Regions from separate parts of the Nocardioides sp. NBC_00368 genome, predicted to be linked through region 2. Evidence: predicted binding sites of a transcription regulator. Region 2 holds the regulator's gene; the other holds the start of a gene.
The links. Region 2 encodes LexA, which represses DNA repair genes until DNA is damaged. Its sites were predicted from a motif close to TCGAACANNTGTTCGA; they were not measured.
Positions count from the first base shown of each region.

Region 1: OG984_RS25105 (alpha-ketoglutarate-dependent dioxygenase AlkB) is a predicted target of LexA. The motif match lies at 7,714-7,729, and genes of this name have one in related genera.

Region 1 is NZ_CP107970.1:5,250,899-5,259,741, forward strand. It holds gene OG984_RS25060 (tetratricopeptide repeat protein) at 1-150, opposite strand, end outside; gene OG984_RS25065 (VWA domain-containing protein) at 147-1,049, opposite strand; gene OG984_RS25070 (VWA domain-containing protein) at 1,046-2,128, opposite strand; gene OG984_RS25075 (hypothetical protein) at 2,119-2,622, opposite strand; gene OG984_RS25080 (DUF58 domain-containing protein) at 2,609-3,496, opposite strand; gene OG984_RS25085 (AAA family ATPase) at 3,533-4,546, opposite strand; gene OG984_RS25090 (SDR family oxidoreductase) at 4,745-5,485, shown strand; gene OG984_RS25095 (SDR family oxidoreductase) at 5,519-6,409, shown strand; gene OG984_RS25100 (TetR/AcrR family transcriptional regulator) at 6,472-7,074, shown strand; gene OG984_RS25105 (alpha-ketoglutarate-dependent dioxygenase AlkB) at 7,082-7,693, opposite strand; gene OG984_RS25110 (GntR family transcriptional regulator) at 7,820-8,554, shown strand; gene OG984_RS25115 (hypothetical protein) at 8,565-8,843, opposite strand, start outside.
Region 2 is NZ_CP107970.1:3,521,136-3,529,978, forward strand. It holds gene OG984_RS16755 (vitamin B12-dependent ribonucleotide reductase) at 1-5, opposite strand, end outside; gene nrdR (transcriptional regulator NrdR) at 194-694, opposite strand; gene OG984_RS16765 (hypothetical protein) at 1,093-1,980, shown strand; gene OG984_RS16770 (LysM peptidoglycan-binding domain-containing protein) at 2,101-2,478, opposite strand; gene lexA (transcriptional repressor LexA) at 2,659-3,426, shown strand; gene OG984_RS16780 (alkaline phosphatase D family protein) at 3,524-5,209, shown strand; gene OG984_RS16785 (MXAN_6640 family putative metalloprotease) at 5,284-6,840, shown strand; gene OG984_RS16790 (ATP-dependent DNA helicase) at 6,962-8,843, opposite strand, start outside.

The sequences.
Region 1 (8,843 bases), 1.7 Mb from region 2:
GCCCATCAGGATCACCTTCATCAGGAAGGCCAGCCCGATGACCACCGGCACGATCCCGGCCAGCAGCAGCGCGCGCCGCACCTGCTCGCGGGCGGTGCGTACGGGGTGCTGCGGCTCGGTCGTCTCGACGGGTGTCTCGGTCAGCGTCACGACAGCACCTCCTCGGCCTCGTGCCCGCGGCGGCGGTGGCCCCACAGCTCCCACAGCAAGAGTGCCAGCAGGGGGAAGCCGAAGATCCAGGCGCGGGACACCTCGCCGCCGGCGGAGGTCTTCTCGGTCAGCATCTCGGAGTCCCAGGTGGAGGCCTCGGTGGCGATCTCCTTGGTCTCCTTCGTCGTGCGGTGAAGCGTCTGAAGACCCATCTGACCTGCGATCTCGCGCAGGTTGGCCAGGTCGATCCGGGAGCGGGCGTCCTGGCCCTCGCCGTCCTTGAGGTAGCCGTCCTGGGGGCGTTCGTCGTCCCACGGCATCCGGCCGCCCTCCTCGGTGCCGTAGCCGAGCACCACGCCGCCGGCGGAGAGGTCGTCGATCTCGCTGAACGACTGCTGGTCGACGCCCTCGCGGGTGTTCTCCCCGTCGGAGGCGAACACCACGATCCGGCGCCGCTCGGGGAAACGCTCCTGGTCGCGCTCGAGCGCCGAGATGACCTCGTCACGCGGGGCGTCGACCATCGAGCCGGACCCGTCGAAGGCCCGTTCGGCGTAGAGACCGTCGACCCAGGCGTTGAAGGCCGTGGTGTCGTAGGTGAACGGCATCTCGGTGCGTACGACCTCGCCGCCGAAGGTGATCGCCCCGAAGCGCACCGACGGCAGCGCCGCCGAGAGCGCCTTGAGGTCCTTCTTGAGCTGCGTCATCCGGGCCTCGCCGTCGGGCCCGTCCTCGGCGACCATCGACCGGGTCCGGTCGACCACGACGAGGACATCGAGATCGGCCGTACGCATCTCCGACGGTGCCGCGCCCCAGCTCGGCCGCACCAGGACGATGACGGTGAGCAGGACGATCAGCACCCGGCGTACGATCGTGAGGATCTGCCATCCCAGAGCACTCATCGGCCCACCTCGCTCGGTGGCCGGGCCTGCTCGGTCTGCTGGGGCCACGGGGCCGCGGGCGGAGTCGGCCGGGGGCGCGGGGACAGTCTCCCGGAGCGCACCAGGGCGTAGACCCACCCGGCGATGAGCATGAGGACCCCGAGGACGATCGTCGCGATCGGCCAGCCGGGAGCGTCGCGGATCTGGTACTTCGGCGGTTCGACGACCTCGTCGGCCGAGAGCCGGTCGATGCCGGCCAGGATGGACTCGATCGAGCCGTCGTCACCGAGCAGCGAGAAGGTGCCGCCGGTGTCGGTCATCGCCTTGTCGAAGGTGGCGCGCTTGTCCTCCTGGAAGCTGAGGTCGGCGGAGCCGATGCCGTAGAGCTGGACGTCGCGCTCCTTGGCGAACTCGGTCGCCTCGGGCAGCGTGTAGACCGGCGGACCGCCCTGCGGGTCGTTGTCGGAGGCGACGATGACTGCGCGGCCGCGCTCGGGGTCGGACAGGTCGAAGCGCTTGACGCAGGAGACGATCCCGTCGCTGATCAGGGAGGCGCGCTCCTTGCCGAGGTAGGTGCCGGCGACGTACTCCTGGTCGCCGAGGGCGAAGGCCCGGCCGGCCCGCGCCAGCTCGTCCTGCACCCAGCCGTAGTCGTCGGTGAGCGGGAAGACGGTGACGGCGGCGTCGCTCCACAGGACCAGGCTGACCCGCTCACCGTTGAGACCGGCGACGAGCTGGGAGTAGGCCTGGGTGACCTGGGTGTCCTCGTCGAACATCGACGTCGAGGCGTCGAGGCACAGCACGATGTCACGGGTGGAGTAGCGGTTCTGGGTGATGTCGGTGGTCTGCGGGCGGGCGATCAGCCAGATGCAGCCGATCACGGCGAGCGCGATGCCCGCGGTCTGCCACCAGGACAGCCAGCGCTGCTGGGTGGCGAGCTCGCGAAACCGGGGGAGCCGCTTGAGACGCTCGGTGTGGGCGACGAGCACGGCGTCGGCCGGGCGGCGATGCACCCGGGCTGCGAGGACGACGATCGCGGCGACGGCGATGGCCGTGACGACCAGCACGATCACGCCGAGGACGGGCCATCTCAGGTCCATGTCGTCACCACCTGCCGGGCTCGGCCCAGCGCCTCGGGGAAGCGCTCGGCCGCCTGGCCCTCCTCCTCGGGGGCGAAGGCGGGCGGGTACATCACCTCGACGGCCATCGCCAGGGGACGGGTGCGGGGGTCGCTGCGTACGGTCGCCTTCAGGTCGGCGAGGACCATCTTGTCGGCCGGGATCTGGCTGACCTCGGCGACGTAGTCGCGCACGGTGCGGCTCAGGTGCTGGTGGCCGACCCGCGCCGGTACGTCGCCGCGGTGCACCGCCCGCTCGATCCGGTCGATCTCGGCCAGGTGCTCGGCACGCAGGTCGCGCGGCTCGGGGACCCACGGCGTCTCGACCTCGACGACCGGGCGGCGCTTGCGGGTCAGCAGGATGACCGCGAGGTAGTAGAGCGCCACCGCGGCGAGCAGCGCCAGCGCGAGCACCAGCCACCAGCCCGAGTGGGCCAGCGGCTGCTGGAACTCCTCCGGGACGCTACCGGCGCGCATGACGGTGCCTCTCCAGGAGATGGAAGACGGCGCCGATGGCGGTGGTGTCGTCGCGGACCCGCTGGTAGGCGATGCCGAGGCGGTCCAGCGTGCTGCGCAGGCCGTGCTCCTCGGCGGCGGCCAGCTCGGCGTACTGGGCCTGGAGGACCGCGTCGCCGCTGAGCCATCCCGGCAGGGCGGCGACGGTGTCGACGTCGACCGTCGGGCCGGCGCCGGCCACCGCGGTGGTCGGGTCGAGGTCGTCGATGCCCGCGACCAGCACCTCGTGCTGGACGGTGAGGCGTCGCAGGATCGCGGCCATCTCGTCGCTGACCGAGTGCTCGTCGGTGACGACGAGCAGGATCGCCCGGCGGCGTACGTTGGTGGCGATGTGGCGCAGGACGGCGACGATGTCCGCCTCGGCGGAATCGGGGGTGATGGCGTCGTGGGCCTGCCCCAGCGCCCGCTCGAGCGCGACCTCGGTGTCGGCGGGCTTGGTGAGCTTCTGGGTCTCCGAGTCGCCGTAGGCGACCGCGACCTTGTCCCCGTGGCGTACGCCCAGCCAGCCGACCAGGCCGGCGGTGAAGATCGCCAGGTCACGCTTGGTCGTGGTGCCGGTCGCCTGGGCGGCCATGCTCCGGCCCGTGGAGATGGCCAGCAGCACCAGATGCTGGCGCTCGGCCGTGAACCGCTTGACCAGCAGGCTCCGGGACCGGGCCGTCGCCTTCCAGTCGATGTCCTTCACGTCGTCGCCGGGGACGTACTCCCGCAGGTCGTGGAAGTCCATGCTGCGCCCGGTCTGGAGGCTGGCGTACTCCCCGTCGAGCAGGCCCACGACCTTGCGGTGGGCATGGATCATCAGCCGCGTGCGGATCCGGGGGAGGTACGTCGCCATGTCGGTGCTCAGGTCAGGTGCTCAGGTCGGCTCGGCTCAGGGGCTGGGGACCGCGCGGACCAGCGCGTCGACCAGCATCTCCGGCTGGACCTTCTCCGCCAGTGCCTCGAAGCTGAGGTGGAGCCGGTGGCGCAGGATGCTGTGGCGCAGCTCGCGCACGTCCTCCGGGGTGACGTAGGAACGGCCGAGCAGCAGCGCCGCCGCGCGGGACGCCTGCAGGAACGCGATCGAGGCACGCGGGGACGCGCCGATCTCGACGTAGGAGCCCGTCTCCGGCCCGAGCAGCTGGCGGGCGTTGCGGGTGGCCTGGACGAGGGCGACGATGTAGCGCTTGATCGCCGGGTCGACGTAGACGCGCTTGGTCAGCTCCTGGAGCCAGATCACGTCGTCGGGGTCGGCGACCGGACGGGTCTCCTCGTGGTCGGGACCGAGCGTGCCGGCCTCGATGCGCTCCAGGACGATGAGCTCCTCGCCGTCGCTGGGGTAGTTGACGATCTCCTTGAGCAGGAACCGGTCCATCTGGGCGTGGGGGAGGACGTAGGTGCCCTCCTCCTCGATCGGGTTCTGCGTGGCGAGCACCATGAACGGGCGCGGCAGCGGGTGGACGTGGCCGGCGATGCTCGTCTGGCGTTCCTGCATCGCTTCGAGCATGGCGCTCTGGGTCTTGGCGGAGCTTCGGTTGATCTCGTCCAGCAGCACGAAGTTGGCGTGGACCGGTCCGAGCTGGGTCTCGAACTCGTGGTTGCGCTGGTCGTAGACCTGGGTGCCGATGATGTCGCTCGGCAGCAGGTCGGGGGTGCACTGGATCCGGGAGAACTGCGCCTTGACCGTCTGGCTCAGCGTGCTCGCGGCGAGTGTCTTGGCCAGCCCCGGCACGCTCTCCAGCAGCACGTGTCCCTCGGAGAGAAGCGCGATCAGGAGCGCCGTCCTGAGGCGTTCCTGGCCGACCACACGGCTGCTGAAGGCGGTGCTGATCCGCCCGACGATCTCCTTCGCCCGGGCGATCTCCTCAGCGGATGGCGGGGCGAGGGTTGGTGCGGTGGTGGTCAAGGCGGCTCCAGAGGCGTCGGCTGTCGGTCCCATCCTTTCCTACCAGCGTACGGAACGCATCTGGGACCCACTCCAAAGCCCGTTCCGCGAACCGCGAGGACCCTTCGGAAGGTGGCATGAGACACATATGTGGACGGGCGGTTCATATCTGTGATTATATGGACACATCGTTCACATCGACTCCTGAAGGAGACCACCATGACCAGCACCACCAACACTCGCGTCGCACTCGTCACCGGCGGCTCGGGCGGCATCGGCACGGCCGTCGTCGAGCGACTCGTCCGCGACGGCTTCGCGGTCGCCGTTCACTACGCCGGCAACGCCGGCCGGGCCGAGGAGCTCGTCGCGGAGATCACCGCGGCCGGCGGCCAGGCGATCGCAGTCGGCGGCGACGTCGCGGACGAGGTCGCGATGGCCGAGGCCTTCAAGGCCACCAGCGAGGCGTTCGGCGGCATCGACGTCGTCGTCAACACCGCCGGGATCATGGCGCTGAGCCCGATCGCGTCGCTGGACCTGGATGTCCTCGACCGGATGCACCGCACCAACATCCGCGGCACCTTCGTCGTCTCGCAGCTCGCCGCGAACCAGGTCCGCGACGGCGGCGCCGTCATCAACTTCTCGACCTCGGTCAAGAAGGTCGCGCTGCCGGGGTACGCCGCCTACACCGCGTCCAAGGGCGCTGTCGACGCCCTCACCATGGTGCTGGCCAAGGAGCTCGCCGGCCGCGACATCACCGTCAACGCGGTCGCGCCAGGCCCGGTCGCCACGCCGCTGTTCCTGGACGACAAGGACGAGGAGACCATCGAGCGGATGGCCAACATGAACCCGCTGCACCGCCTCGGCACGCCTGAGGACATCGCCGAGGTCGTCGCCTTCCTCGCGGGTCCCTGCCGGTGGATCAACGGCCAGGTCGTGTACGCCAACGGCGGCATGGTCTGAGCCGGGTCGACGAGCAGCAGGAAGGACAACGCCATGAATCAGATCGTCGTCATCACCGGAGCCTCGAGCGGCTTCGGCGCCCTCACCGCCCGCGCGCTCGCGCGGACCGGACAGACCGTCTATGCCGGGATGCGCGAGACCGGCGGCCGCAACGCCCCGGCTGTTCGAGCCGCTGCCGACTACTCGACCGAGCACGGCGTCGACCTTCGTGCGATCGAGCTCGACGTCAACTCCCAGGACTCGGTGGATGCGGCCATCGCCCAGGTCGAGGCCGACCACGGCCGCATCGACGTCCTCATCCACAACGCCGGTCACATGGTGGTCGGCCCGACCGAGGCGTTCACGCCCGAGCAGCTGGCCGAGCTCTACGACGTCAACGTGCTCTCGACCCAGCGGGTGAACCGGGCGGTGCTGCCGGGCATGCGGGCACGGGGTGCCGGCCTGGTGGTGTGGGTGTCGAGCTCCTCGGTCAAGGGCGGTACGCCGCCCTACCTGGCCCCCTACTTCGCGGCCAAGGCGGGCATGGACTCCCTCGCCGTCTCCTATGCCGGTGAGCTGGCCCGGTGGGGTGTGGAGACCTCGATCGTCGTGCCCGGCTCGTTCACCAGCGGCACGAACCACTTCGCGCACTCCGGACGGCCCGCCGACACGGCGGTCGAGGCGGCGTACGAGACGCGCTACGCCGGGCTCATGGGCCAGGTGGCCGAGAAGCTCGCCGCGCTGGCTCCGGCCGACGCGGACGCCTCGATGGTCTCCGACGAGATCGCTCGGATCGTGTCCCTGCCGGCCGGTGAGCGTCCGTTCCGGGTCCACATCGATCCGGCTGACGACGGCTCGGAGGAGGTCTCCGACGTGGCCGATCGTGTCCGTCGCGAGTTCCTCACCCGCGTCGACCTCGCCGACCTTCTCACCATCGCTCGGTGAGACGTCTTGCTGCTGGTGCCCCATACACTGGCTCACCGATCGACATCAGAAGGGGGCGGATCATGACCGCCGAGGACGTTCCGCCGCGCCGAGGACGGGGCCGCCGACCCGCCGACGAGGTCCGAGCCGACATCCTTCGCGCGACGGGTGAACTGCTCCTCACCGAGGGTATGGCCGACCTCACCTTCGACCGGGTGGCCCGTGTCGCGGGCGTCAGCAAGACCACGCTCTACAAGTGGTGGCCGTCTCGGGGCGCGCTCGCCCTCGACGGATACTTCCATGCGGTCGAGGACACCCTGGCCTTCCCGGACACCGGCGACATCCGCACCGATCTCCTCAGCCAGCTGCATGCCTTCGTCGCAGTGATGACCGAGACGAAGGGCGGGTCTGCGCTTCTCCAGCTGATCGGGGAAGCGCAGACAGACCCGGAGCTGGCGGCCGCCTACCGAGCGCTCTACTCCGCCGAGCGCCGTCGCCTGGCCGTGGAGCGCCTCACCCGCGCCCAGGAAGCCGGCCAGCTCCGCTCCGACGTCGACGTACGCGTCCTCATCGACCAGCTCTGGGGATCCGTCTACCACCGGCTGCTCATCCCCGACGAGCCCGTCACCCGCGAGTTCGCCACCGCCCTTGTCGCCAACCTCCTGGACGGCGTCGCAGCCTCCTGAGCCAGTCTCAGAAGACGTTGCGGGGCCGGAACTGGACCGAGATCCGGGGGCCGGCGGAGGAGACCTTGGGGATGGCGTGCTCCCAGGTGCGCTGGCAGGAGCCGCCCATGACGACCAGGTCGCCGTGGCCCATCTCGATGCTCATGCCCTTGCCGCCGCCCTGGGGCCGCAGCGCCAGACGGCGCGGGTCGCCGACGGAGACGATCGCGACCATCGTGTCGTTGCTGCGACCGCGACCGATCCTGTCGCCGTGCCAGGCGACCGAGTCGTTGCCGTTGCGGTAGTAGCAGCAGCCCGCGGTCACGAACGGCTCGCCGAGCTCGGGCAGGTAATGAGCGGTGAGGCGGCCGCGGGCCTCGGCGAGCCGCGGGTGGGGGAGCGGGTCGCCCTGCAGGTAGGTGTGCAGGAGTCGGGGCACGTCGACGACGCGGTCGTACATCTGTCGACGCTCCTCGCGCCATGGGACGTCGTGGACCAGGGCCGCGAAGACGTCGTCGGGATCAGGCAGCCAGCCGCGGGCGACGTCCACCCAGGCTCCGCGGTCCAGATGGATCCGCTCGTAGGTCGTCTCGGTGGTCTCGTCGTCGGTGGGGGCGAAGAGTGTTCCCTGGAAGTCCACCCTTGCAGCATACCTCGGGATCGAACATGTGTTCTAGCGAAATCCTGCATTCGGGTTTCGTTGCACCTGATCCGCCTCATCTCATTGCAATGTCACAACTTGACCAAACCCGGGACCGTACGCCATGTGTACACCTACGCTCTGCTCATGGTCCGGTCGGTCGACGGTGAGCGTTCGCTCAAGCACGTCCAGATCCGGGAGTACGTCCGGGAGCTGGTCATCGGGGAGAGCCCGGGTGCGTCCGCGCCCTCGGAGCGCGAGCTGGTCCAGAAGTTCAGCGTCGCCAGGGCGACCGTGCGGCAGGCGCTCGACGCGCTCGTCGCCGACGGTCTGCTGGTCCGGATCCCGGGCCGGGGCACGTTCGTGGCGCGTCCGCCGCGGGCGCAGAGTCCGGTGCTCGGGTTCAGCGAGGAGATGGCTCGCCGGGGGATGCAGGCTTCCTCCGAGACGCTGCTGCTCGGCCGGGAGAAGGCCGGGCCCACCATCGCGCGTGCGCTGGCGATCAAGGAGGGCGCGGCCGTCGTCCACTGGCGGCGTCTGCGCCGCGGCGACGGGGTGCCGATCTGTATCGAGGACGTCTACCTCGACGAGGCGATCGTGCCCGGGATGCTCGAGCGCACCACGCCGACCAGCCTCTACGCCGAGCTTGCCCGCCGGCACATGCGCCCCTCGTGGGTCGACGACACGTTCCGAGCCGACGTGGCCAACATCGAGGAGGCCACGCTGCTCGGCCTCTCGGTCGGTGTGCCTGTGCTCCGCAGACAGCGGAAGTCGGTCGCAGGGGATCGCTACGTCGAGGTCTGCCGCTCGGTCTATCGCGCCGACCGCTACGCGCTGCACCTGCAGCTCGGCCCCTCCTGACGCCTGCGGCTCAGAGGTCGCCGAGCGGCGCGACCACGTCGCCGCTCTCCTCGCAGACCCAGATCGGGTCCGGGCCGCCCAGGTCGGGGGTGATGTGGAGCGAGTGCACCGGCGCCTCGGGCGGACAGAGCGTGCACACGGGCCAGCGCTCGGAGCTCTCGTCGAAGAGCACGTCCTGCACGTCCTGGGCGACCAGGCCCGCGACGTACGCCTTCCCCTCCGGCCACTGCTCAACCCACCAGCCGCGCTCGGTCATCGCGTCCTCGAGGGCCGACACGGCCGCCGCCCC
Region 2 (8,843 bases):
GTCATTTCGTTCCCCCTGTTGTCATCGATCGCTGTGCCGTACTGCTGGTCGGTGCTGATGGTGGAGTCTCCTGTAGCGCCCGTTCGGGCTTCGTGCGTCGTGCTGTTGTTGTGCTGGATGGCCCGGACAGGTCGCTTCCCCACGGCCTGCCCGGGCCGGTCTGTGGCGCCATCGTTGCGAATGGCCGTGGGATCTAGTCGCTGCCCACCGGGGCCTCGACCGGATGTTCTGCCTCGAAGTCCTGGACTTCCCGTTCCGTACGCAGCATCTGGATCTCGCGCTCGAAGTCGTCGGCCGACCCGAAGGCCCGGTAGACGCTCGCGAAGCGCAGGTAGGCCACCTCGTCGAGCTCGCGCAGCGGCGCGAGGATCGCCAGCCCCACCTCGTGGCTGGGAACCTCGGCCAACCCCTGGCTCCGCAGCGCCTGCTCGACCTCCTGGCCGAGGCAGGCGAGCTGGTCCTCGGTGACCGGGCGGCCCTTGCACGCCTTGCGTACGCCGTGCACCGCCTTGTCGCGGCTGAACGGCTCCGCCGCGCCGGAGCGCTTGGCCACCATCAGCTGCATCTGCTCGACGGTCGTGAACCGCTTCCCACATTCCTGGCAGACCCGACGGCGCCGGATCTGGCCGCCGTCCTCGGCCACGCGGGAGTCGAGCACCTTGGTGTCGCTGTGTCGGCAGAACGGACAGTGCACGGTCGAGCCCCTCTCGTGAAGCCTTGTGGATCCAGGCCGTCTCAGCGGCGGCCCGAGCCTGTGGAACCTGTGGAATTGAGCGTGAGTCCCTGTGGAACAACACCCCCATCGCTGTGGGTCATCCACCCGTTCATGTGAACTAGATGTGGATAACTACAGCGGTGTAACTACTAGATGTAGTGGTAACCGTACGCCCGCCCCTCAGCCGATGCAAGCGAGCGTCGCGTTTCCCCGTGCGCCCGGCGTGTCGCCGGTCAAACACCGAAAGATTCCGGTTCAGCGGCGACGCGCTGGCCCAGATGGGTAAGAATGACCCCGTGACAAACATCTCCGGAGGAAATCGCGTCGGGTCGCGGAGAGGCACGCGCCCCAGAAGCGGTCCCCGGCCACCGTTCATCTTGCCTGCGATCGCGACGCTGGCATTCCTCGTCATCTGGGGAGTGCTGGTGTGGGTCGCCGTCGGTTTCGGGGCCGACGCACGAGGAGGCGAATTCGGCGCCTGGGTGAAGCTCGCCATCGCTGCCGTCGTCGCAGTCGCCTGTCTCTTCCTGACCTTCACCTTCGCCGGGAAGGCCTGGCGGGCCCTCACCGGCTCCCCCACCCCACCGCCCGCCGACGACTACACCGGAAGCCACTCCAACGCCTACGTCGAGGAGCAGGACTACCCGGAGCAGCCCTACGGCGACCAGACGACCTACATGGAGCAGGACTACTACGGCACCGGCTCCTACGGCTACGAGGACACCGGCTCCTACGGCCGACACAGCTCCGACACCGGGAGCCAGTCTCCCTACGGTGACACCGGCAGCCGCTCGGCCTACACCGATACCGGCTCCCAGTCGCCCTACGGCTATACGAGCAGCTCCTCGGACTTCGGCACCACCGGGAGCCGGTCGGCCTACGGCACGCCGAGCTACCAGCCCCCGACGCCGACACCGCCGAGCACCCCGCCCTACTACACGAGCCCGCCGACCCCGGCTTCCACGCCGACGAGCTCCCCGGCGTACGGCTCTCAGGGCTACGGCACGGACAGCTACCCCACCCAGCAGGCCGGCTCGTCCCAGTATCAGTCCGGCGCCTACCAGGCTCCGACCAGCTACGGCCAGACCGGCTCGAGGGCTCGGCTGACCCAGGATCCCGCAGCGACGCAGGCGATGCCCACCCAGCGGCAGCCCCAGGAACCGCCGGCCGCCCAGCCGGACGACGAGTGGCCACCGCGTCACACCACCCGCAACAAGCAGTGGCCGCCACCCGAGCCGGACACCCCCTACCGCGGGCGTCACTGACGACGACCGCCAGGACAGCGAGAGTGCTGCAGACGCTTCCCATCGTCTGCAGCACTCTCACTTTTTCCCCGGTTGCCGGCCGCCAGGGTCGAAGGAGCAGCCGGACATCTGTCGGCGCCTCTACGGCGCGGTCGGAACGATCAGGGTCTGCCCGGACACGAGCATCGAGGACTCGAGACTGTTGAGCTCTTTGATCCTCTGCTCCATCTCCCGAATCGAAGCGTCGGTCCCGGCGACCGCTTCCGCGGAGATGTCCCAGAGCGTGTCGCCATCACCGACGACCATCGTGTGGGCGGCGGGGGCGGGGCTTTTGTCGGCATCACCGTCCACCGCGAAGGCCACTCGCGCCCCGACGAACGCGATCGCGAAGAGCACGACGAGCGCGAAGGCGAACACGACGATCCGCCCACGACGGGTGAGCCGCACCGTCGAGCGACGCACCTCCCGCACGGGCCGGGGCGGCTCGGCTACGGGCAGCACATAGACGGTTGCACTCATCACGGCCTCCAGTTCACAAGTCTCTCGATCACGTGTTCGATCGAGCACATGTTCGAAGGTAGATCACGTGTTCGAACAACGCAAGTAGCGACGCCAAGAATTTTCGAACGCCGACACGCACTTCGAACGAGATCGAACAGATGTTTGATGTCGTGGTGCCAGAGGGACTAATGTGATGACATGACCACGCAGAAGACAGGCACCGGATCAGGCGGTTCGAAGAAGAGCCGCGTCCGCGAGCTGCCCGACGGGCCGCCGGACGCGACCGGGCTCACGCCGCGTCAGCAGCGCATCCTCGCTCACCTGCGCGACAGCATCGAGCAGCGCGGCTACCCGCCCAGCATGCGCGAGATCGGCGCCGCCGTCGGGCTGACCAGCACCAGCAGCGTCGCCCACCAGCTGCGCGCGCTGGAGCAGCGTGGTCTGATCCGCAAGGACCCGAAGCGACCCCGTGCCCTCGAGGTCTTCCTCCCCGAGGTGATGGCCCACCGCAAGGCCATGTCCGGCGAGGAGACCGAGCCGGCGATCGCGGCCGAGGCCGTCGTCAACCCCAACCCCGACGCCGCCATGGTTCCCCTGGTCGGTCGGATCGCGGCCGGTGGCCCGATCCTGGCCGAGGAGACCTCGAGCCAGCAGAGCGTCGAGGACGTCTTCCCGCTGCCCAAGCAGCTGGTCGGCAACGGCGACCTCTTCCTGCTCTCGGTCTCCGGTGACTCGATGGTCGACGCGGCGATCTGCGACGGCGACTTCGTGGTCGTGCGCCAGCAGCCGACCGCGGAGAACGGCGAGATCGTGGCCGCGCTGATCGACGGCGAGGCGACGGTCAAGACGCTCTCCCGCAAGGACGGCAAGGTCTGGCTGCTGCCGCACAACGCGGCGTACGAGCCGATCGACGGCACCCACGCGACGATCCTCGGCAAGGTGACGGCGGTCCTGCGCAGCCTCTGAGTCCTCCGCCACACCTCTCGGAACCAGTCCGGGAACACTGCGTGAAATCCAGCCGCCGGCCCATGACAGGGCCGGCGGCTGCGTCGTTCCATACGGCGTGACCCAGAGCAGCACGCCCCAGACGCAGATCGACCGCCGCACCCTCATCGCCGCCGGGCTGGCCACCGCCGCAGGAGCCGGGGTCGTGGCCCTGCCGGCGCCCGCCGAGGCGGCGGGAACCACACTCAACCACTTCCAGCACGGCGTCGCCTCCGGCGACCCACTCCCGGATCGTGTGGTCATCTGGACCCGGATCACGCCCACCGCCGAGGCGACTCCGGGGTCCGGCCTGGGCGAGGAGATCCTGGTCCGCTGGGAGGTTTCGCCGACCGCGGATTTCAGCCGGGTCATCGCGAAGGGCTCCCACCAGACCGGACCCGAGCGCGACCACACCGTGAAGCTCGACGTCACCGGCCTCTCCCCCGAGAGCTGGTACTTCTACCGCTTCACCTACAACGGCCGGACCAGCCGCGTCGGTCGCACCCGCACCGCTCCGGCCGCGGACGCGACCCCGGACAACGTACGTTTCGGGGTGGTCTCCTGCTCCAACCTGCAGGCCGGCTGGTTCGCCGCCTACCGCCACCTCGCCGGGCGTGACGACCTGCACGCGATCCTCCATCTGGGCGACTACCTCTACGAGTACGGTCCCGGTGAGTACGGCTACGGCATGGCCAACGAGGACATCCGCCCGCACGAGCCGGCCCACGAGATGCACACCCTGGCCGACTACCGGATCCGGCACGCGCAGTACAAGCGCGACGCCGACCTCGCCGACGCCCACGCACACCTGCCGTGGATCGTGACCTGGGACGACCACGAGTCGGCCAACGACGCCTGGCTGCTGGGTGCGGAGAACAACGAGCCCGGCGAGTACGACTGGATCGAGCGCAAGACCAACGCCAACCAGGCCTACGACGAGTGGATGCCGCTACGTGTCGACGGCACTGCCGTCGTCGAGACCGGTGGCCACCTCCACGACCGCATCTACCGGCGGCTGAGGTTCGGCACCCTGCTCGAGCTGAGCATGCTCGACCTGCGCTCCTACCGCTCCGAGCAGGTCGCCCGAACCGATCTGGCCGGCGTCGACGACCCCGACCGTACGATCACCGGCGACGAGCAGCTGGAATGGCTCAAGGAGGGGCTGCTCACCGACGCCCGGTGGAAGATCGTCGGCAACCCCGTCATGATCGCGCCGGTCACGTTCGCGGCCCTCCCGAAGAGCCTGGTCAGCCCGGTCAACGACGTCACCGGGCTACTCCCCGACAACGGCATCGCCTACAACGTCGACCAGTGGGACGGCTACACCGCGGACCGCACCGAGCTCTTCGAGCACATCCGCAACAACGCGATCACGGACACGGTCTTCGTCACCGGCGACATCCACTCGGCGTGGGCCTGCGACCTGCCGTACGACTCCGCCGTCTACCCGCTCGGCAGGACCGCCGGCGTCGAGTTCGTCGCCACCTCGGTGACCTCGAACAACCTCAAGGACATCCTCGGCGCTCCGCGCCGCACGGTGAGCGTGACGGTCGAGAACATCATCAGGACCGCCAACCGCCACGTCCGCTACCTCAACTTCGACGACCACGGCTTCTCGGTCCTCGACGTGACCCGCAACCGGGCCCAGATGGACTGGTACGTCATCGTCGAACGCAAGGACGCCAGGACCACGGCCACCTGGGCCAGGTCGTACGCCACCGCGACCGGGAGCAACCGGCTCCATCACGTCACCGAGCCCGTCTAGGCGTTTCACTGGTGTGGCCGAGTCGTTGTGCCCTTAGACTGCCCTGGTCTGCCTTCCCGAACGTCTGGTATCTCATGCGAAACATTGCCCGCCGGATCAACCGCAAACAACGCTCCTTCGTCTTGATCGCAGGGATGGTAGTGGCCACCTTCGCCGCCACCATGCCCGCAACCGGGTCGACCCCGGCGAGCTCGGTGCGGACCGGCGGTGACACCAGCGCCGCGCAGCCGGTGACCGAGGAGGAGGCCCGGGAGGCTCTCGCCGAGGCCAAGAAGGTCAAGCGCAACCAGTCGGTCCGCGGCGCCCGCCAGGTCGTGCCGGGTCGGCACGTCGCCGGCCGGCCCGACGCGACCATCGCGCTGACGAACCTGTGGAACGCCAAGGACGCCCTGGACGGTTCCAACCAGAAGGCCGCGCGCGAGCTGCTCGCCCGCCCGCGCACCGCGACCCAGACCTGCAGCGACGTCGTCTGCGTCCACTACACGCCGGGCAAGGGCGGCGACAGCGCCTCGGTGGCGTACGCGACACAGGTCCGTGACGTGGTCACGAAGGTCCACAACGTCTATGTGCAGGCGGGCTACCGCAAGCCTGCGGCCGACAAGACGGTCACCCCGGGCAAGGTCGACATCTACCTGGAGAACCTGTACGACGAGGGCTACTACGGCTACTGCGCGCCCGAGACGAAGGTCTCCAAGACGGCCGCGACCGCCTACTGCGTCCTGGACAACGACTACGCCACCGCTGAGTACGGCACGGCCAACACGCCCACCGAGAACCTCCGGGTCACCGCCGCCCACGAGTACTTCCACGCCGTCCAGTTCGCCTACGACGCCGGCGAGGACCGCTGGATGATGGAGTCCACGGCGACCTGGGTCGAGGACGAGGTCTACGACAGCATCAACGACAACCGCCAGTACCTGGCCTACGGCCAGCTGGAGGACCAGCGCAAGCCGCTGGACAACTCCAACGTCTCCAACCTCGGCATCTACGGCAACTGGATCTTCTTCCGCTACCTCTCCGAGCGCTTCGCCAAGGAGCGGGGTTCCCTGCCGGAGGTGGTCCTCGGTGTCTGGAACCGGGCCCCGTCCACCTACTCCACCGCCGCCATCCGACAGATGCTCGCCGCGCGCGGCACCACGCTGAAGCTGCAGTACGCCCGCTTCGCCGCCGCCAACCTGGCCCCCGCGAAGAGCTACAGCGAGGGTGGCGCCTACTACCCGCCGGTCTACGACGGCCGCACCGCGCTGCCCGCCAAGCGCCAGACCGTCGACGGCCAGTTCACCCTCAAGCACCTCACCTACGCCTCCCAGCGCCTGGTCCCGAAGAACGTCGGCAAGGGCTGGAAGCTGCGCATCAAGGTCGACGTCGCCCGGCCCAACGCCAACGCTGCCGTGGTCAGCATCTTCCGCACCGACGGCACCCGCGGCGTCTACTACCTCAAGCCCAACAGCAAGGGCATCGCCACCAAGACCATCGAGGGCTTCTCCTCCAAGCGGATCCGCAAGGTCGAGGTCACCTTCGCCAACGCGAGCAGCAACTTCAAGTGCGGCCAGGGCACCCCGTACTCCTGCCACGGCGTCGCCACGCCCGACAAGGCCACTCACCGCTGGTGGGCCAAGACCTACCGCTGAGCGGCTGGGTCCCAGGGATACCCGGTCGACCGGGTATCCCTGGGCTTGACGGGCACTGAAACACCCGACAAGCCCACGAAGTGCCCGTCAAGTCCAGCCCAGTGTCTCACCCATTGGTCGATCAGGCAGAGGCTGACTCGGAGAGTCGCTTCAGCGCCTGGCGCACGATGGCCGGGTCGGTCGTGGCCCACATCGGCGGCAGGCTGGCCTTGAGGAAACCGCCGTAGCGGGCGGTGGCGAGCCGGGCGTCCAGCACCGCCACGACCCCACGGTCGGTGGTGGTGCGGATCAGCCGGCCGGCCCCTTGGGCCATGAGCAGCGCGGCATGGGTGGCGGCGACCTGCATGAAGCCGTTGCCGCCGGCCTTGTCGGCCGCTTGCTGCCGGGCCGACATCAGCGGGTCGTCGGGCCGCGGGAACGGGATCCGGTCGATGATCACCAGCTGACAGGTGTCGCCGGGAACGTCGATCCCCTGCCACAGCGACAGGGTGCCGAAGAGCACCGTGTGCGGGTCGGCGACGAACTGCGCGGCGAGCTCGGGCAGCTGGGCGTCGCCCTGGGCCAGCGTGGTCAGGTGAGGCAGCTTCTGGCGCACGACCTCGGCGGCCGCCTCGGCCGCGCGGCGGGACGAGAAGAGCCCGAGCGTACGCCCGTCGGCGGCGTCGACCAGGTCGACGATCTCGTCGAGGGTCTTGGCGCCCATGCCGTCGCGGCCGGGAGGAGGCAGGTGGCGGGCGACGTAGAGGATCCCCTGCCTGCCGTAGTCGAACGGGCTGCCGACATCGAGCCCGACCCACGGCAGCACGTCCTCGGTACGCTGCGCCCCGGCGCCCACCTCCGTGCGCTCCTCCGCCTTGAGCCCGAGGGATCCGGCCACGGAACCGAAGTCGCCGCCGAGCTTGAGCGTCGCCGAGGCGAAGACCACGGTCTTCTCGCGCAGCAGCTTCTCGCGCATCTGCGCCCAGACCTGCAGCGGCGCGACGCAGAGTCGCGGCGGGATCCGGTCGCTGCCCTCGTTGAGCCAGATCACGTCGTGCTCGGAGGCCGCGGCCATCCGCTCGGCGGTGGTGAAGACCTCCTGGAGTCCGCCCTTGGCCTGCTGGAAGCCGGGGTCGGCGCTGTCGGAGTCCTTCGGCTTCGGGAGCGCTGAGAGCGCGGACCGTGCGGCGTCACGCACCAGCACGAGCGCGTCGGAGACCAGCTCCGGCAGGGTCACGAACCGTCCCGGTGAGGTCTCGTTGATCGCCGCCCGCAGCGCGTCGGAGGCGTCGGCCAGGTCGTCGGCCTCGGAGCCCTCGACGTGCTTCTGCGCCCGGCGGGCGGCACGCTCCACCTCTGCGGCGGTCAGCTCGTCGGTCGCGGCCTGGGTCACGCGAGCGACCAGCTCGTGGGCCTCGTCGATCACCACCGCGTCGTACTCCGGGATCATCGGCACACCCTCGATCGCGTCGATCGCGAGCAGCGAGTGGTTGGTGACGATCAGGTGGCTCTTCTGGGCCTTGTCGCGAGCGACCTCGGCGAAGCACTCCTCGCCGAAGGGGCACTTGGCCGCGCCGAGGCAGTCGCGGTGGTTGACCGAGACCTGACGCCACTCGCGGTCGGTGTGGCGCGGCGCGGAGTCGCGCTCGCCGCTGCCGCCCTTCTCGGCCTCCTTCTCGGCCCAGCTGCGCAGCTCGAGGACCTTCTCGGCCATGGGGCCGAGCGGGACGTCGACCAGGGTGCCCTGGTCGTCGGGTGCGCCCTCGCGGACACGGTGGAGACAGGCGTAGTTGGAGCGGCCCTTGAGCACCGCGTAGGAGGCATCCACGCCGGGGCGCGAGCCGATCGCCTTGACCAGACGCGGCAGATCACGCTCGACGAGCTGATGCTGCAGCGCCAGGGTCGCGGTGGCGACCACGACCCGGCTGTCGTGGAGCAGCGATGGGACCAGATAGGCCAGCGACTTCCCGGTGCCGGTGCCGGCCTCGACCAGCAGGTGCTCCTCGTCGGCCAGGGCCTGCGCG